Regions from separate parts of the Streptomyces sp. W1SF4 genome, predicted to be linked through region 1. Evidence: riboswitches for the same ligand, from Rfam matches in the RefSeq annotation. Region 1 holds a riboswitch; the other holds the start of a gene.
The links. A riboswitch is a leader RNA that binds a small molecule or an ion and turns the genes downstream of it on or off. The one in region 1 is predicted to bind cobalamin.

Region 1 (7,403 bases):
GGCCGGGAGCGGTCCCGCATCGCCCGGCGCACCGGCACCTCGGGGCTGTCGTCGCTCACCTCGACCCGCATCAGCCCGAGGCCGTGCCGCAGCACCAGCTCGCGGGGGCCGCCCGCGTGCAGGCAGGCGTTGGTGACCACCTCGGAGACCAGCAGGAGCAGGTCCTCCTCGGCCTCCGACCCCTCGGGCCAGAGCCAGTCGGTCAGGGCACGCCGGGTGAAGTCCCGGCACCGGGCCACGACCCCTGCCGTGGCGCCGCCCAGGACCAGCCGCCGCGTCTGCTCCGCCACAGGCTCTCCCGTCTCCGACACCACACCCCCCAGCGCCGCACCTACCCCCGGCCGGGACGGACAAATCCCGCGCCGCCCCCACGCTACTGCCGAGTCGGCGCCGGGAGCGTGACGCGCGGCCATGAAGGGTCGCGGCGCGGCGGTCCGGGGGGCGGGCTCGAAGCGGCCCCGACGGCGGGACGACAACCGCTCGGAGGGCCGACGGGAGCGGGACACGGCCAGGACGGCGGACGGAGGGCGGACCGGACGGCGGACGGACCGCGGCCAGGACAGTGGACGGATCGCGGACCGGGCGACGGACGGACGGCTGGCGGGGCAGCTGACGGGCCGGCTGACGGACGCCGGCCCGGGGGCGCGCCGGGGGCGGCCCGGGGCCGCCCCCGACGCGCCACGTGGGGCCGCAAAGGGCTCCCACCTCGGGTTTTCCGCCGTTCTCCCCCGTGGAGCGGCCGGTCCGACGGACGCTATGCGCGTGGTCCGGACCAGTCGAGGAGCCGCCCCGCGATCCGTCAAGTCGCCCGCGCGGGGTGTCGTACCCGAGGCACCCCGGCGTCCACATCCTGGACAACTACCCTCGATATATGAACGCAGAAGCCGACGCCCTCGCGGCCGTGAAAGACGCAGTCAAAGAAGCAGACCGGAACCACGTTTTCCATTCGTGGTCGGCTCAGGAGCTCATCGACCCGCTCGCCGTGGCCGGTGCCGAGGGCTCGTACTTCTGGGACTACGACGGCAACCGCTACCTCGACTTCTCCAGCGCGCTCGTCTACACCAACATCGGCTACCAGCACCCCAGGGTGGCCACCGCCATCGCGGAGCAGGCGGCGAAGCTCTGCACGCTCGCGCCCGGCTTCGCCGTCGACGTCCGCTCCGAGGCCGCGCGCCTCATCGCCGAGCGCACCCCCGGCGACCTCGACAAGATCTTCTTCACCAACGCCGGCGCCGAGGCGGTGGAGAACGCCGTCCGCATGGCCCGGCTGCACACCGGCCGGCCCAAGGTGATGTCCGCGTACCGCTCGTACCACGGGGCGACCACCACCGCGATCAACCTCACCGGTGACGCCCGCCGCTTCGGCAACGACGGCGCCACGGCCGGCGTCGTCCACTTCTGGGGCCCGTTCCTCTACCGCTCGCCCTTCCACGCGACCACCGAGCAGGAGGAGTGCGAGCGGGCGCTGCGCCACCTGGAGGACACGATCGTCTTCGAGGGGCCGCAGTCCATCGCCGCGATCATCCTGGAGACCGTCGGCGGCGCCCCTGGCGTGCTCGTACCCCCGGCCGGCTACCTGAAGGGCGTGCGCGAGCTCTGCGACCGCTACGGCATCGTCTTCATCCTGGACGAGGTCATGGTCGGCTTCGGCCGCACCGGCGCCTGGTTCGCCGCCGACCACTGGGACGTCACCCCCGACCTCCTCTGCTTCGCCAAGGGCATCACCAGCGGATACGTGCCGCTCGGCGGCGTCGCCATCTCCGCCGCCATCGCCGAGACCTTCGCCCGCCGGCCCTATCCGGGCGGACTGACGTACTCCGGGCACGTGCTCGCCTGTGCCGCCGCCGTCGCCACGGTCAACACCATGGCCGAGGAGGGAATCGTCGAGCAGTCCGCGCGCACCGGCGCCGAGCTGCTGGGCCCCGGTCTGCGCGCCATCGCGGAGCGCCACCCGTCCGTCGGGGAGGTCCGCGGCATGGGCACCTTCTGGGCCCTGGAGCTCGTGAAGGACCCTCGGACGCGCGAGCCGCTGGTCCCGTACAACGCCTCGGGCGCCGACAACGCCCCGATGGGCGCCTTCGGCGCGGCCCTGAAGAAGGGCGGGCTGTGGCCGCTCCTCGCCGGCAACCGCATCCACGTCGCCCCGCCCTGCAACATCTCGGACGACGACGTGGCCAAGGGGCTGGCGATCCTCGACGAGGCCCTGACCGTCACGGATGCGCACATGTCCTGACCTGCGTGCTTGTGGGGTCGCCCAATCCGTGGGTGCTGGTGTTCGGATGTTCCGGGCGGTGGTCAACCCGCCGTACACATGGTGCAATCCCGTCAGTACTTCAGTACTTCAGTACGCATCAGCACCTACGGACCGGGATGCACGTCAGTCCCGGGGCGGTCCTGCGGGGCCGAACGGCGGGGAGCGGGACGTCCTTCAGGAGGGCGGGGCGCTGGACGCCGGGCGTACGGGATCCAGAACAACGGACTCCGTGTTCCCGAGTACCCGAAGGAAGACAGCATGAGCAAGCACGTCCTGGGCCAGAACCAGTACGGCAAGGCCGAGAACCGCATCGTCGTGGTGACCCGCAAGGGCAGCGACGGCTCCTGGGCCGAGATCCGCGACCTGAACGTCTCGGTCGCCCTGCGCGGCGAGTTCCGCGACGTCCACCTCACCGGCGACAACGCCAACTGCCTGCCGACCGACACCACCAAGAACACGGTGTACGCCTTCGGCAAGGAGCACGGCATCGCCTCCCCCGAGGCCTTCGGCATCCTCCTCGCGAAGCACTTCGTCTCCTCCCAGGCCCCGATCCGCGAAGCGCAGATCCGCATCGAGGAGTTCGCCTGGGAGCGGATCCCCGTCCCGACCCGCAAGGAGCAGCACTCCTTCGTCCGCAAGGGCCAGGAGGTGCGCACCGCGCAGATCACCTACAGCGAGACCACCGGTCTCCAGGTCATCTCGGGTCTGAAGGACCTGACGGTGATGAACTCGACCAACTCCGAGTTCCACGGCTTCATCAAGGACAAGTACACGACCCTCCAGGAGGCGTACGACCGCATCCTGGCGACCAAGGTCACCGCCCGCTGGGCGCACTCGGCGCTGGCCGGTGACGACGCCGCCCACGACTGGGACCAGTCGTACAAGAAGGTCCGCAAGCACATGCTGGAGGCCTTCGCGGAGACGTACTCCTACTCGCTCCAGCAGACCCTGAACCAGATGGCCGAGCGGGTGCTGGACAACTGCCCCAAGGTCAACGAGGTGCGCCTCAACCTGCCCAACAAGCACCACTTCCTCGTCGACCTGGAGCCCTTCGGCCTCAAGAACGACAACGAGGTGTACTTCGCCGCGGACCGCATGTACGGCCTGATTGAGGGCACCGTGCACCGCGACGGCGTGCAGCCGGTCATCGCGACCTCCGACTGGATCGTCGCGTAGGGGCCCGCGCCCCGGCCGTCGCGGACGGCCCGGACCGCGTCGCGGGGTCCGGGCCGTCCGGCTTTCCGCGGGGCCGCTACCGGGGCTGTCCGACGAGGAGGTTCCAGCGGCCGGCGCGCCCGCTGAGCGAGGTCACGGTGTCCGGCCGGACGTCCAGCCGCCAGAAGGCCCCGGCCGGCAGCTCCAGCGCGGCCACCACCGCCGCCCGTACGACGGCCTGTGCGACCACCGCGTGGTGCCGGCCGGGGCCCAGGCCCGCCAGGTACCCGCCCGTGCGGGTGATCAGCGCCGCCACCGGCTCCCCGCCGCCGGGGGGCGCGTACTCCGGGTCCGTGAGCCAGCGCCGGATGCCCTCCGGGTCCGCGGCGGCCACCTCTTCGAGGGTGCGGCCGGCCCAGTCCCCCATGGCCGGCCCGGCGAGGCCCGGGTGGCCGGGGCACGGCTCCCCGTACCCGAACCGGCCCTGGCGGGCGGCTTCGTCGAGCGGGGGCGTGGTGAGGTGTACGCGTACGGAGGGCATGCGGGGAGCGTAGAGCGCACGCCCGGGGGCGCGGAACGGCGGCCACGCGCCGTGGTGTTCAAGCCACAGGCGCGGTACGGTCTCGGACGACATGACGAAGGCATGGCGGAAGCACCGGTGAGAATCCGGCACGGTCGCGCCACTGTGAGTCCTCCCGCGGTACCCCGGGGAGGGAAGTCAGACCCGCCGCCTTCGTACAGAGCACCACTGACCGGGACGCGTGTTCCCCCTGGAGGTTCTGCCATGGCCCACACCGCCGTGTCCGCTTCGGCCCCCGCCGCCGTCGCCCCCATCTCCCTCTCCGCGCTGGCGCCCTGGGCCGCCTTCGCCGCGGTCCTGGCCCTCGTCCTGCTGTACTTCGTCGGCATCGAGCAGGGCGCCACCGCCGTGTTCCAGGGCGAGACCGTCCACGAGTGGCTGCACGACGGCCGTCACCTGCTCGGTTTCCCCTGCCACTGACCCCCTCCCGATCTCCCTCACGATCACCCAAGGGGTTCATGCGTGAACACCGTCTCCCCCCGCGTCCTGCTGGTGCGGGGCATGCTGGCCGGCCTGCTCGCGGGTGTCGCCGCCTTCCTCGTCGCGTACCTCCTCGGCGAGTCCAAGGTGGACGCGGCGATCGCCATCGAGGAGGCCGGCCATCTCGCGGCCGGCCATGACCACGGCGCCGAGGACGCTCCGGTCAGCCGGGCCCTCCAGGCCACGGCCGGCCTCGGCACCGGCGTCCTGCTGTACGGGGTCGCCCTCGGCGGCATCGCCGCGCTCGTCTACTGCTTCGCCCTGGGCCGCATCGGCCACTTCGGCGCCCGGGCCACGGCGGCCCTGGTCACCGGCGCCCTGTTCGTCACCGTGACCCTGGTGCCGTTCTTCAAGTACCCCGCCAACCCGCCGGCCGTCGGGGACCCCGACACGGCCGCCCGGCGGACCGCCCTCTACCTGCTGATGATCGCCCTGAGCGCGCTCCTCGCGGCGGGCGCGACGGTCCTCGGGCGGCGGCTGGCGCCGCGGCTGGGCAACTGGAACGCCTCGGTCGTCGCCGCGCTGGCCTTCGTGGCGGCGGTGGGCGTCTCGTACGCGCTGCTGCCCGCGATCAACGAGGTGCCCGCGGACTTCCCGGCCGCGCTGATCTGGCAGTTCCGTCTCGCGTCGCTGGCCATCCAGGCAGCGCTGTGGGCGACTTTCGGCCTGGCCTTCGGTTTTCTAGCCGAACGCGCTCTTGCCCCGGCCGCCGCACCCAAGGAGGCTGTACAGCCGATGAGTTGAGCGCGACGCCTGTTGCGCGTGTGACGGGTGTGGAGGTGGGATCCGGCGATGCAGTACGCGATCCGGGAATGGCGGGGCTGGACCGGCGCCGCGCCGTTCTGGCTGAACTCGGTACTGCTGCTCCTGGCCCCCTTCACCGCCGCCACCCTCCTCGCCCAGATCGGCGTCATCAGCGCCCTGGCCGCCCTCGGCGGACTGGCCCGGCAGCTCTGGTTCGGGGACTACGGCCACCCCGTGATGCACCTCGCCGCCGCCCTCATGGGGGCGGCGGCGGTGGCACTCGTGGTGGTCTGACCTCTCCTCAACCCCCGCGCCCCCGCCCGGACCTCCGCCCTCACGGCCAAGTTGATCTTGATCCGGGGGAGAATGGCGGTCCTTTTTCGAGCGGAGCGGACCGGGGAGCTGGTGTGGGGTCAGGGCGGGACATACCCGAGGAGTATCTGGACGGGTACGTACGCATGCTCGCGGACGCGTCGGCCACCGGCCGGCCCCCCGCACCCGAGGAGCTCGACGCCCGCCGCGCGGTCGGCGAACGGGCCGCCGGGGCCGGCTACGGGCTGCGCGGCCTGATCGGCGCGCACCTCGCCGCCACCCGCACCGCCCTCGGCGGACGCCTCGCCCCCGACCACCTGCTGGCGGTCGTGGAGCAGGCCGTGGACGCCTTCGCCGAGGGGTACGAGCGGGCCCACGGGCCGGCCGCGCACCGGGAGGCCGCCGCGCGGCGGGAGTTCGTCGACGACCTGCTGCTCGGCGGCGGCGACCCCGGCCGCCTCGGCGAACGCGCCGCCCGCTTCGGACTGGACCCGCTGCGTGCGCACGCCGTGGCCGTGGCGCGCGGGCCCGCTCCGTACGAGGACGGGGGCCCGGAGCAGCGCCGGCTCCAGTCGGCCCTGACCGGCCGCTTCGGGGACCGGGACTTCCTGATCGCCACCAAGGACGGCCGGCTGGTCTGCGTGGCGCCGGGCGGGCGGGACGACATCCCGGTCCGCTTCGCACGGCTCGCGCACGCGGAGTCCGAAGGGCGGGGGCTCGTCGCGCTCGGGCGCCCGCACCCCGGCGCGGGCGGGGCCGCGGCCTCGTACGCGGAGGCCCTGGACGCGCTCGGCGTCGCGCACCGGCTCGGACTCGGGGGCCCGCTGCTGCGCGCCGCCGACCTGCTGGTCTTCCCGGTACTGACCCGCGACCGGGCGGCGATGGCCGAGCTGGTGCTGGCCGCGCTCGGACCGCTGCGGGCCGGGCGCGGCGGGGCGGCACCCCTGCTGGACACCCTGACCGCGTACTTCGACTCGGGATGCGTGGCCGCGGAGGCGGCCCGGCGGCTGAACCTGAGCGTGCGGGCGCTGACCTACCGCCTGGAGCGGATCCACCGGCTGACGGGCACCGACCCGGGGGACCCGGTGCAGCGGTACACCCTCCAGACGGCCGTGATCGGCGCCCGCCTGCTGGACTGGCCGGCCCGGCCGCTCTAACGGGCCGTGCGGAACCGGGCCTTCGCCTCCTCACCCGTTCGGGGGTAGCGGTCCGATCGGGCGCGTACGGCCCGCGCACCCGCCGCCAGCTGGGAGGACACGGGCGCCAGGGCCCGGGGGCGACGTGACGCGCCGTCATTTGCGCTGCGGGCGGCGATGTGCGGGCGGCCGGGGAGGGGTCCACTGCTCCCAGGAACCGGCCGCCCGAGCCGGACAGGAGGAACGCCATGTCCCGCGCCCAGTGGGCCGCCGTCGCGCTGACGGTCACTCTGCTCTGCACCGGTATCGCCCTGTTGCGCGGCAGCTCGGGCGCGGAGCCCGCCGCCGCGAGCGTCACCGACGCGCTGCCGTCCCGGGCACTGGGTCTGTCCGGGCACCGCCGTCTCGTACGCGGGCTGGAGCAGTCCGGGGTGCACGGCCCCGCCGCGGACCGCCGGACGGTGGCCGTCCCCCCGATGCGGGCATCACGGCCGCTGCGGCTGCGCATCCCCAGCCTGGGCGTGGACCTCCCGGTGAGCGGCGGCCCGCAGGACGGTGACGGCGCGGCCGGCTGGGACACCGACGGCCCGGCGCCGGGCTCCGCCGGCACGGCCGTGGTCACCGGCGACGGGCTCCCGCTCGCCGGGCTGCGGCGGGGCCGGGTCATCGAGATCCCCCGCGCCGACCACCGTACGGCCGTGTTCACCGTCGAGCGGGTCTCCCCGCACGCGGTCACGGCGCC
Region 2 (7,403 bases), 1.6 Mb from region 1:
GTTTCGACGCCGAGGCCTTCACCGAGGTCGCCGAGATCATCGCGCAGGCGCTGAAGCCGGAGTACGACGCCGCCGACCTCAAGGCGCGCGTCTCGGCCCTGGCCGCGAAGTTCCCGCTGTACCCGTCGCTCTAGGCGCGGTTTCCGGGGCCCGGCCTTGTTCTCCACAAGGCCGGGCCCTTTCCATGACCGCAACCCGGCACCGGAACGCGATCCGGCTCACGCCTGACGGCCCCGTCCGGGAGGCGAACCGTTCATCTCCACGCGTTACGCTCGTCTGCCGGACAAAATCCGCAGATCCCCCTTCTTGATCACCACACCCCTGCCCCCTCCCCACCCCACGAGCAGACAAGGGAGTCCGCCAGTGGCCATCTCCGTCTTCGACCTCTTCTCCATCGGCATCGGCCCGTCCTCCTCCCACACGGTCGGCCCGATGCGCGCGGCGCGCATGTTCGTGACGCGGCTGAAGAAGGACGGCGTCCTCGCCCAGACCGCCGCCGTGCGGGCGGAGCTCTTCGGCTCCCTCGGCGCGACCGGCCACGGCCACGGCACGCCCAAGGCGGTCCTGCTGGGCCTGGAGGGCCACTCCCCCCGCACCGTGGACGTCGAGTCCGCCGACGACGAGGTGGAGCGCATCCGCAAGAGCGGCAAGCTGCGGCTGCTGGGCGCGGAGATAGGCGGTGCCCACGAGATCGACTTCGACGAGCCGAGCCAGCTGATCCTGCACCGCCGCCGCTCGCTGCCCTACCACGCGAACGGCATGACCCTCTTCGCGTACGACGCCTCCGGCGCGCCGCTGCTGGAGAAGACGTACTACTCCGTGGGCGGCGGCTTCGTCGTGGACGAGGACGCGGTCGGCGAGGACCGGATCAAGCTCGACGACACCGTGCTGAAGTACCCCTTCCGCTCCGGTGACGAGATGCTGCGCCTGGCGAACGAGACGGGCCTGTCGATCTCCTCCCTGATGCTGGAGAACGAGAAGGCCTGGCGCACCGAGGAGGAGATCCGCGAGGGCCTGCTGGAGATCTGGCGCGTCATGCAGTCCTGCGTCTCGCGCGGCATGTCCCGCGAGGGCATCCTCCCGGGCGGCCTGCGCGTCAAGCGCCGCGCCGCGTCCACGGCGCGCCAGCTGCGCACCGAGGGCGACCCGATGATGCACCGCAGCGAGTGGACGACGATCTACGCGATGGCCGTCAACGAGGAGAACGCCGCGGGCGGCCGCGTCGTCACCGCGCCCACGAACGGCGCCGCGGGCGTCCTGCCGGCCGTCCTGCACTACTACGTGAACTTCGTGCCCGGCGCGGACGAGGACGGCGTGGTCCGCTTCCTGCTGGCCGCCGGGGCGATCGGCATGCTCTTCAAGGAGAACGCCTCGATCTCCGGCGCCGAGGTCGGCTGCCAGGGCGAGGTCGGCTCGGCCTGCTCGATGGCGGCCGGTGCCCTCGCCGAGGTGCTGGGCGGCACCCCCGAGCAGGTCGAGAACGCCGCCGAGATCGGCATGGAGCACAACCTCGGCCTGACCTGCGACCCGGTGGGCGGCCTGGTCCAGATCCCCTGCATCGAGCGCAACGGCATGGCCGCCGTCAAGGCCGTCACCGCCGCGAAGATGGCGATGCGCGGGGACGGCAGCCACAAGGTCTCCCTCGACAAGGTCATCAAGACCATGAAGGAGACCGGCGCCGACATGAAGATCAAGTACAAGGAGACGGCGCGCGGCGGCCTCGCGGTCAACGTCATCGAGTGCTGATCAGCGACGTGCGCGCATGATCACCGGGCCCGTCCTCCCTCCGGGAGGGCGGGCCCTTCGCACGCCCGTGCTCCGCGGGCGCGGTGGCCGAAAAGAGGCCCTGCGGCCCGGTGGCTCGGGACCTTCGGCCCCGCGCCGCTCCCCCGGGCCGGGGATAGCGTGCCGGGAGGGGCGCGGGAAGGACCCACGCGCGACGAGAGGCAGCCGCCGATGGCCACCACCACCGAACACAGACTCCTGCCGCTGCGGCTGGAAGCCGCCCCCCTGTCCGTGCCCCTGACCGGCCGGTTCACCTACCGCACGGACCGCCCGTACGAGGTGGCCGTGGACTTCCGGGGCGCCGGGACGCACCTCGCCCGCTGGGTGTTCTCGCGGGAGCTGCTGCTCGACGGGCAGAACACCGCCACCGGCGAGGGCGACATACAGGTGTGGCCCCGCTGGAGCGGCTCGGAGCCGCGCGTCCTGCTCGGCTTCAGCAACGGCGAGCAGAGCTGCGTGGTCTCCGCCCGCGCCAAGGACGTGCGCGAGCTGTGCCGGCGGATGACGGAGCTGGTGCCGCGCGGGCAGGAGCGGCGCCACTACGACCTGGACGCCCAGCTGAGCGCGCTGCTGACGTTCTGACGCGGCGGGCGCACGCCCGCGGGAACCGGTCGCGGCCCGGCGCTGTCTTATGAGATGACAGGCAAGTCCCCGTCTCACGGAACCGGGGAGACATCATGCGTCACCCGCACCGCCGCCGGATCGTGGCCCTCGCCACGGGTGCCCTGCTCACCGCCGGGCTCGCGCTCTCCGCGTCGCCGGCCTCCGCAGCCACCACGACCACCCGCACCCAGACGCCGCTCGTCGTCAATGCCCGCTGGGGCGGGCACTGCACGTACGACCGGTTCGTGATCGACCTCCAGGGCTACGTGCCCCCGGTCACCGTCACTCCCGTGTCCGAGCTCGTCTACGACGGCTCGGGCAAGCCCGTCCCGCTGGCCGGGAAGTACTTCCTGGAGATCCGCCTGCACCCGGCCGCCGGGCACGACGACGCGGGGCAGAACGTCTACCAGGGGCCCAGGCTCCAGAAGATCTACCTCAGCAAGCTCAAGGGCATGGCCATGACCGGCGACTACGAGGGGTACGTGACCTTCGGCGCCGCCTTCGACACCAAGCCGACCTGGAACACCTCCGTCCTGCACTCGCCCGAGCGGCTCGTGCTGGACTTCCCGCACCCCAACACCTGCTGACCCGCTCGGGGCCCCGGAGCCGCCCGGCTAGCGGTGTTCGGGGTTGGGGAAGTCGAAACGGCAGCCGGCGTCCCACAGGGACCGCTGGTTGCCGTGGGCCGGCATGCCCCCGGCGCGCTTGAGGAGCGCCGCCAGGTGCATCAGGTTCCACGACATGAACGTGGTGTTCCGGTTGGTGAAGTCGTTCTCCGGGCCGCCCGAGCCCGGGTCCAGGTAGGAGGGGCCGGGGCCGGCCTCGCCGATCCAGCCCGCGTCGGCCTGGGGCGGGATCGCGTAGCCGAGGTGCTGGAGGCTGTAGAGGATGTTCATGGCGCAGTGCTTGACGCCGTCCTCGTTCCCCGTGATCAGCGCTCCGCCGACCCGCCCGTAGTAGGCGTACTGCCCCGCCCCGTTCAGCAGGGAGGAGCAGGCGTAGAGACGCTCGATGACCTGCTTCATGACGGAGCTGTTGTCGCCGAGCCAGATGGGGCCGCACAGCACCAGGATGTCGGCGTCCATGATCTGGCTGTACAGGACCGGCCACTGGTCGCTCTCCCAGCCGTGGTCGGTCATGTCCGGCCAGACGCCGGTGGCGATGTCGTGGTCGACGGCGCGGATCAGCGAGGTACGGGCGCCCGCCGATTCCATGACGGCCCGGCTCCGCGCGATCAGGCCCTCGGTGTTGCTGGTCTCGGGAGAGCGTTTGAGGGTGCAGTTGACGTAGACGGCGGAGAGGTCCTCGTACCGGGGGCTGTCGTCGGCGGCCATGCCCTCCACCGTGCCGGGCGTCCGGTGGGCCGGCCAGCGGGCCTGGCCCGTACGGGTGTGCCGGGAGCGGGCGGCCGGCCGCCGGATCGGTCCGGGTTGTGACGGTCCGTGCGGGCGACTAGGGTCATCTGGCCTTGGTGTTCGGGAAACCGGTGCAAGACCGGTGCGGCCCTCGCCACTGTGATCGGGAAGTCCGGCTCCACTCCCCTGCGGGAAGCCACTGGGCCCGCGCGGGACACCGCACGGCCCCGGGAAGGCGGAGCCAGGGCATCAGTACCCGTGAGCCAGGAGACCGGCCGGGGCGCGTCGTCCATCCACGAGGTGCTGGAGAGGTCTCCCAACCCATGCATATAGCCGAGGGGTTCCTGCCCCCTTTGCACGCGGCCGCCTGGGGCGCCGCGTCCGCCCCCTTCGTCGTCCACGGGGTCCGCGCGCTGACCCGCGAGGTGAAGGCGAACCCGGAGAGCACGCTGCTGCTCGGGGCGTCCGGTGCGTTCACGTTCGTCCTGTCCGCCCTGAAGATCCCCTCCGTGACGGGCAGTTGTTCGCACCCGACGGGGACGGGGCTCGGGGCCATCCTCTTCCGGCCGCCGATCATGGCGGTGCTCGGCACCATCACGCTGCTCTTCCAGGCGCTGCTGCTGGCCCACGGCGGACTCACCACGCTGGGCGCCAACGTCTTCTCGATGGCCATCGCCGGGCCCTGGGCCGGCTACGGGGTCTACCGGCTGCTGCGGAAGGCCGGCGCGCCGCTGATGGTGACCGTCTTCTTCGGCGCGTTCTTCGCCGACCTGGTCACCTACTGCGTCACCTCCGTCCAGCTGGCGCTGGCCTTCCCCGACCCGGCGAGCGGCTTCCTGGGCTCACTGGAGAAGTTCGCGGGCATCTTCGCCCTCACCCAGATCCCGCTCGCCGTCAGCGAGGGACTGCTGACGGTCCTCGTGATGCGGCTGCTGATGCAGTCCAGCACGTCGGACCTGGTCCGGCTCGGGGTCGCGAAGCTGACCGGCGGCAAGCAGGCGAAGCCGGAGGCGGCCCTCTGATGAGCAGGAACGCGAAGATCAACACCCTGCTGCTGCTCCTGGTCGCGGCGCTGGCCGTGATCCCGCTCGCGCTGGGGCTCGGCGACGGCAAGGAGGAGCCGTTCACCGGCGCCGACGCACAGGCGGAGGCGGCCATCACCGAGCTGAAGCCGGACTACGAGCCCTGGTTCGCCCCGCTGTACGAGCCCCCGTCGGGCGAGGTCGAGTCGGCGCTCTTCGCCCTCCAGGCGGCGCTCGGGGCGGGCGTGCTCGCCTACTACTTCGGCGTACGCAAGGGCCGCCGCCAGGGCGCGGCGCAGGCCCTCGCGCGGGCCGCGGCCGGGGCACCGGAAGCCGCCGGGGCACCGGAGGCCGGGCGGACCGGCCCGGCCCGGGAGTCGTAGGCGGTGCTGCCGATCGACGTGGCGGCGCACTCCAGCCGCTGGCGGGGCCGCCACCCCCTGGAGAAGGCCCTGCTGGGGCTCGGGCTCACGGTCACCGCGGTGTGCCTGCCGCCCTGGCCGGGCGGCCCGCTGGTGGCCGCCGCGACCCTGGCCGTGCTGCTCGGGCCGGCCGGCGTGGCCGGGCGGCAGCTGTGGCGGGCCTTCCGGGTCCCGCTGGGCTTCTGCGTGACCGGGGCGCTGCCGCTGCTGGTGTCGGTGGGCGGCCCGGACGGGTTCCTCGCCCCGGCCCCGGACGGGCCCCGGCACGCGGCGGAACTGCTGCTGCGCACCTCGGCGGCCTCCCTCGGGGTGCTGCTGTTCGCCTTCACGACGCCGGTCTCGGACGTGCTGCCGCGGCTGGTGCGGGCCGGGGTGCCGGCGCCCGTGGTGGACGTGGCCCTGGTGATGTACCGGATCGGTTTCCTGCTGCTGGACTCGACGGCCCGGGTCCGGCGCGCCCAGGCGGCCCGGCTGGGGCAGGCAGGCCGGGCGGCGGTGTGGCGCTCGCTGGCCGGGCTCGCGGCGACCTCGTTCGTCCGGGCCTTCGACCGCGCGGCCCGGCTCCAGGAGGGGCTGGCGGGACGCGGTTACGACGGCGCGCTGCGGGTGCTGGTGCCCGAAGCGGCGCTGTCGTGGCGGTTCCTGACGGGGTCCGCCGCCCTGCTGACCGCCCTGGTCGCGGGGACCCTCGTACTGAAGGAGCTGTGGCTGTGACCCCGTTGGTGGAGCTGGTCGGCGCGGGATACGCGTACGAGGACGGCCCGGCCGTGCTGTCGGGGGTGGACTTCGCCATCGCCGAGGGCCGTGCGCTGGTGCTGCTCGGCCGCAACGGCAGCGGCAAGACCACGCTGATGCGGCTGCTGAGCGGAGGCCTGCGGCCCGGCTCGGGGACGCTGCGGCTCGGCGGCGCCGAGGTGGCGTACGACCGCAAGGGCCTGGTCCGGCTGCGCGCCTCGGTGCAGCTGGTGGTGCAGGACCCGGACGACCAGCTCTTCGCGGCCTCCGTGGAGCAGGACGTGTCCTTCGGCCCGATGAACCTGGGGCTGCCGGCGGCGGAGGTCCGCGAGCGGGTGGACGGCGCGCTGGCCGCGCTGGACATCACCGCGCTGCGGGACCGCCCGACGCACCTGCTGTCGTACGGGCAGCGCAAGCGCGCGGCCATCGCGGGCGCGGTGGCCATGGCCCCGCGGGTGCTGATCCTGGACGAGCCCACGGCCGGGCTCGACCCGGACGGGCAGGAGCGCCTCCTGGACGTCCTCGCGGGGCTGCGCGCGGCCGGCACCACGGTGGTCATGGCCACCCACGACGTGGACCTCGCGGTGCGCTGGGCGGACGACGCGGCCGTGCTGACCCCGTCGGGGATCCGCACGGGCCCGGCGGCCGAGCTGCTCTCGGACCCGGAGCTGCTCGCGTCGGCGGGGCTGCGGTCGGCCTGGGCGCCGGTGGTCGCCGCGTTCCTGCGGGCGAAGGGGATGCTGGCGGACGGGGCGCCCGGGCCGCGGACCCCGCAGGAGCTCGCGGTGCTGGGCTCCTAGGATGGCCGCATGTCGCTGCCGCATGCCATTCTCACCGCGCTGATGGAGAAGCCCTCGTCGGGGCTGGAGCTGACCCGGCGGTTCGACAAGTCGATCGGCTACTTCTGGTCCTCGACGCACCAGCAGATCTACCGGGAGCTGGGGCGGCTGGAGGAGGCGGGGCTGATCCGGGCGCTGCCCAGCGAGGTGCCCGTGCGCGGGCAGAAGAAGGAGTACGAGGTGCTGCCCGACGGCCGCGCGGAGCTGACGCGGTGGGTGGACGAGAGCCAGGACCCGAAGCCGGTCAGGGACGCGCTGCTGCTGCGGATCCGCGCGGCGGCGGTGGTCGGGCCGCAGGGGCTGGGGCCGGAGCTGCGGCGCCATCTGGAGCTGCACCGGGCGCAGTTGGCCACGTACGAGGCCATCGAGGCGAAGGACTTCCCGGCGGGGCGGGACGCGGACGCGGACCGGCTGCGCCGGCTCGTGCTGCGCGGGGGCATCGCCCTGGAGGGTTTCTGGCTGAGCTGGCTGGAAGAGGCCCTGGCGGAGGTGGAGGCCCTGTCCGGGCCGGAGGGACCGGCGGCGGCGCCGGCGGGCGGTGCCTGACGCGCCCCCGCCCCGGCGGGCGGGGCGGAGGCGGACGCGCCGCGCCTACTTGTTCAGGGACGCCCAGAACTCGTCGAAGCTCATCAGCTTGTCGCC

Region 2: another riboswitch for cobalamin. It lies ahead of D1J60_RS24745 (energy-coupling factor ABC transporter permease); the one in region 1 lies ahead of D1J60_RS16910 (CbtB-domain containing protein).

What each region holds. Positions count from the first base shown of each region.
Region 1 is NZ_CP034350.1:3,625,721-3,633,123, forward strand. It holds gene D1J60_RS16890 (ATP-binding protein) at 1-290, opposite strand, end outside; gene D1J60_RS16895 (aspartate aminotransferase family protein) at 872-2,233, shown strand; gene pucL (factor-independent urate hydroxylase) at 2,513-3,430, shown strand; gene D1J60_RS16905 (histidine phosphatase family protein) at 3,507-3,950, opposite strand; cobalamin riboswitch at 4,011-4,156, shown strand; gene D1J60_RS16910 (CbtB-domain containing protein) at 4,194-4,409, shown strand; gene D1J60_RS16915 (CbtA family protein) at 4,452-5,213, shown strand; gene D1J60_RS16920 (hypothetical protein) at 5,262-5,507, shown strand; gene D1J60_RS16925 (helix-turn-helix domain-containing protein) at 5,672-6,682, shown strand; gene D1J60_RS16930 (class F sortase) at 6,910-7,403, shown strand, end outside.
Region 2 is NZ_CP034350.1:5,274,351-5,281,753, reverse strand. It holds gene glyA (serine hydroxymethyltransferase) at 1-134, shown strand, start outside; gene D1J60_RS24765 (L-serine ammonia-lyase) at 364-1,746, shown strand; gene D1J60_RS24760 (SsgA family sporulation/cell division regulator) at 1,957-2,367, shown strand; gene D1J60_RS24755 (hypothetical protein) at 2,463-2,975, shown strand; gene D1J60_RS24750 (flavodoxin family protein) at 3,003-3,722, opposite strand; cobalamin riboswitch at 3,841-4,038, shown strand; gene D1J60_RS24745 (energy-coupling factor ABC transporter permease) at 4,067-4,765, shown strand; gene D1J60_RS24740 (energy-coupling factor ABC transporter substrate-binding protein) at 4,765-5,148, shown strand; gene cbiQ (cobalt ECF transporter T component CbiQ) at 5,152-5,901, shown strand; gene D1J60_RS24730 (ATP-binding cassette domain-containing protein) at 5,892-6,722, shown strand; gene D1J60_RS24725 (PadR family transcriptional regulator) at 6,732-7,307, shown strand; gene D1J60_RS24720 (EF-hand domain-containing protein) at 7,353-7,403, opposite strand, start outside.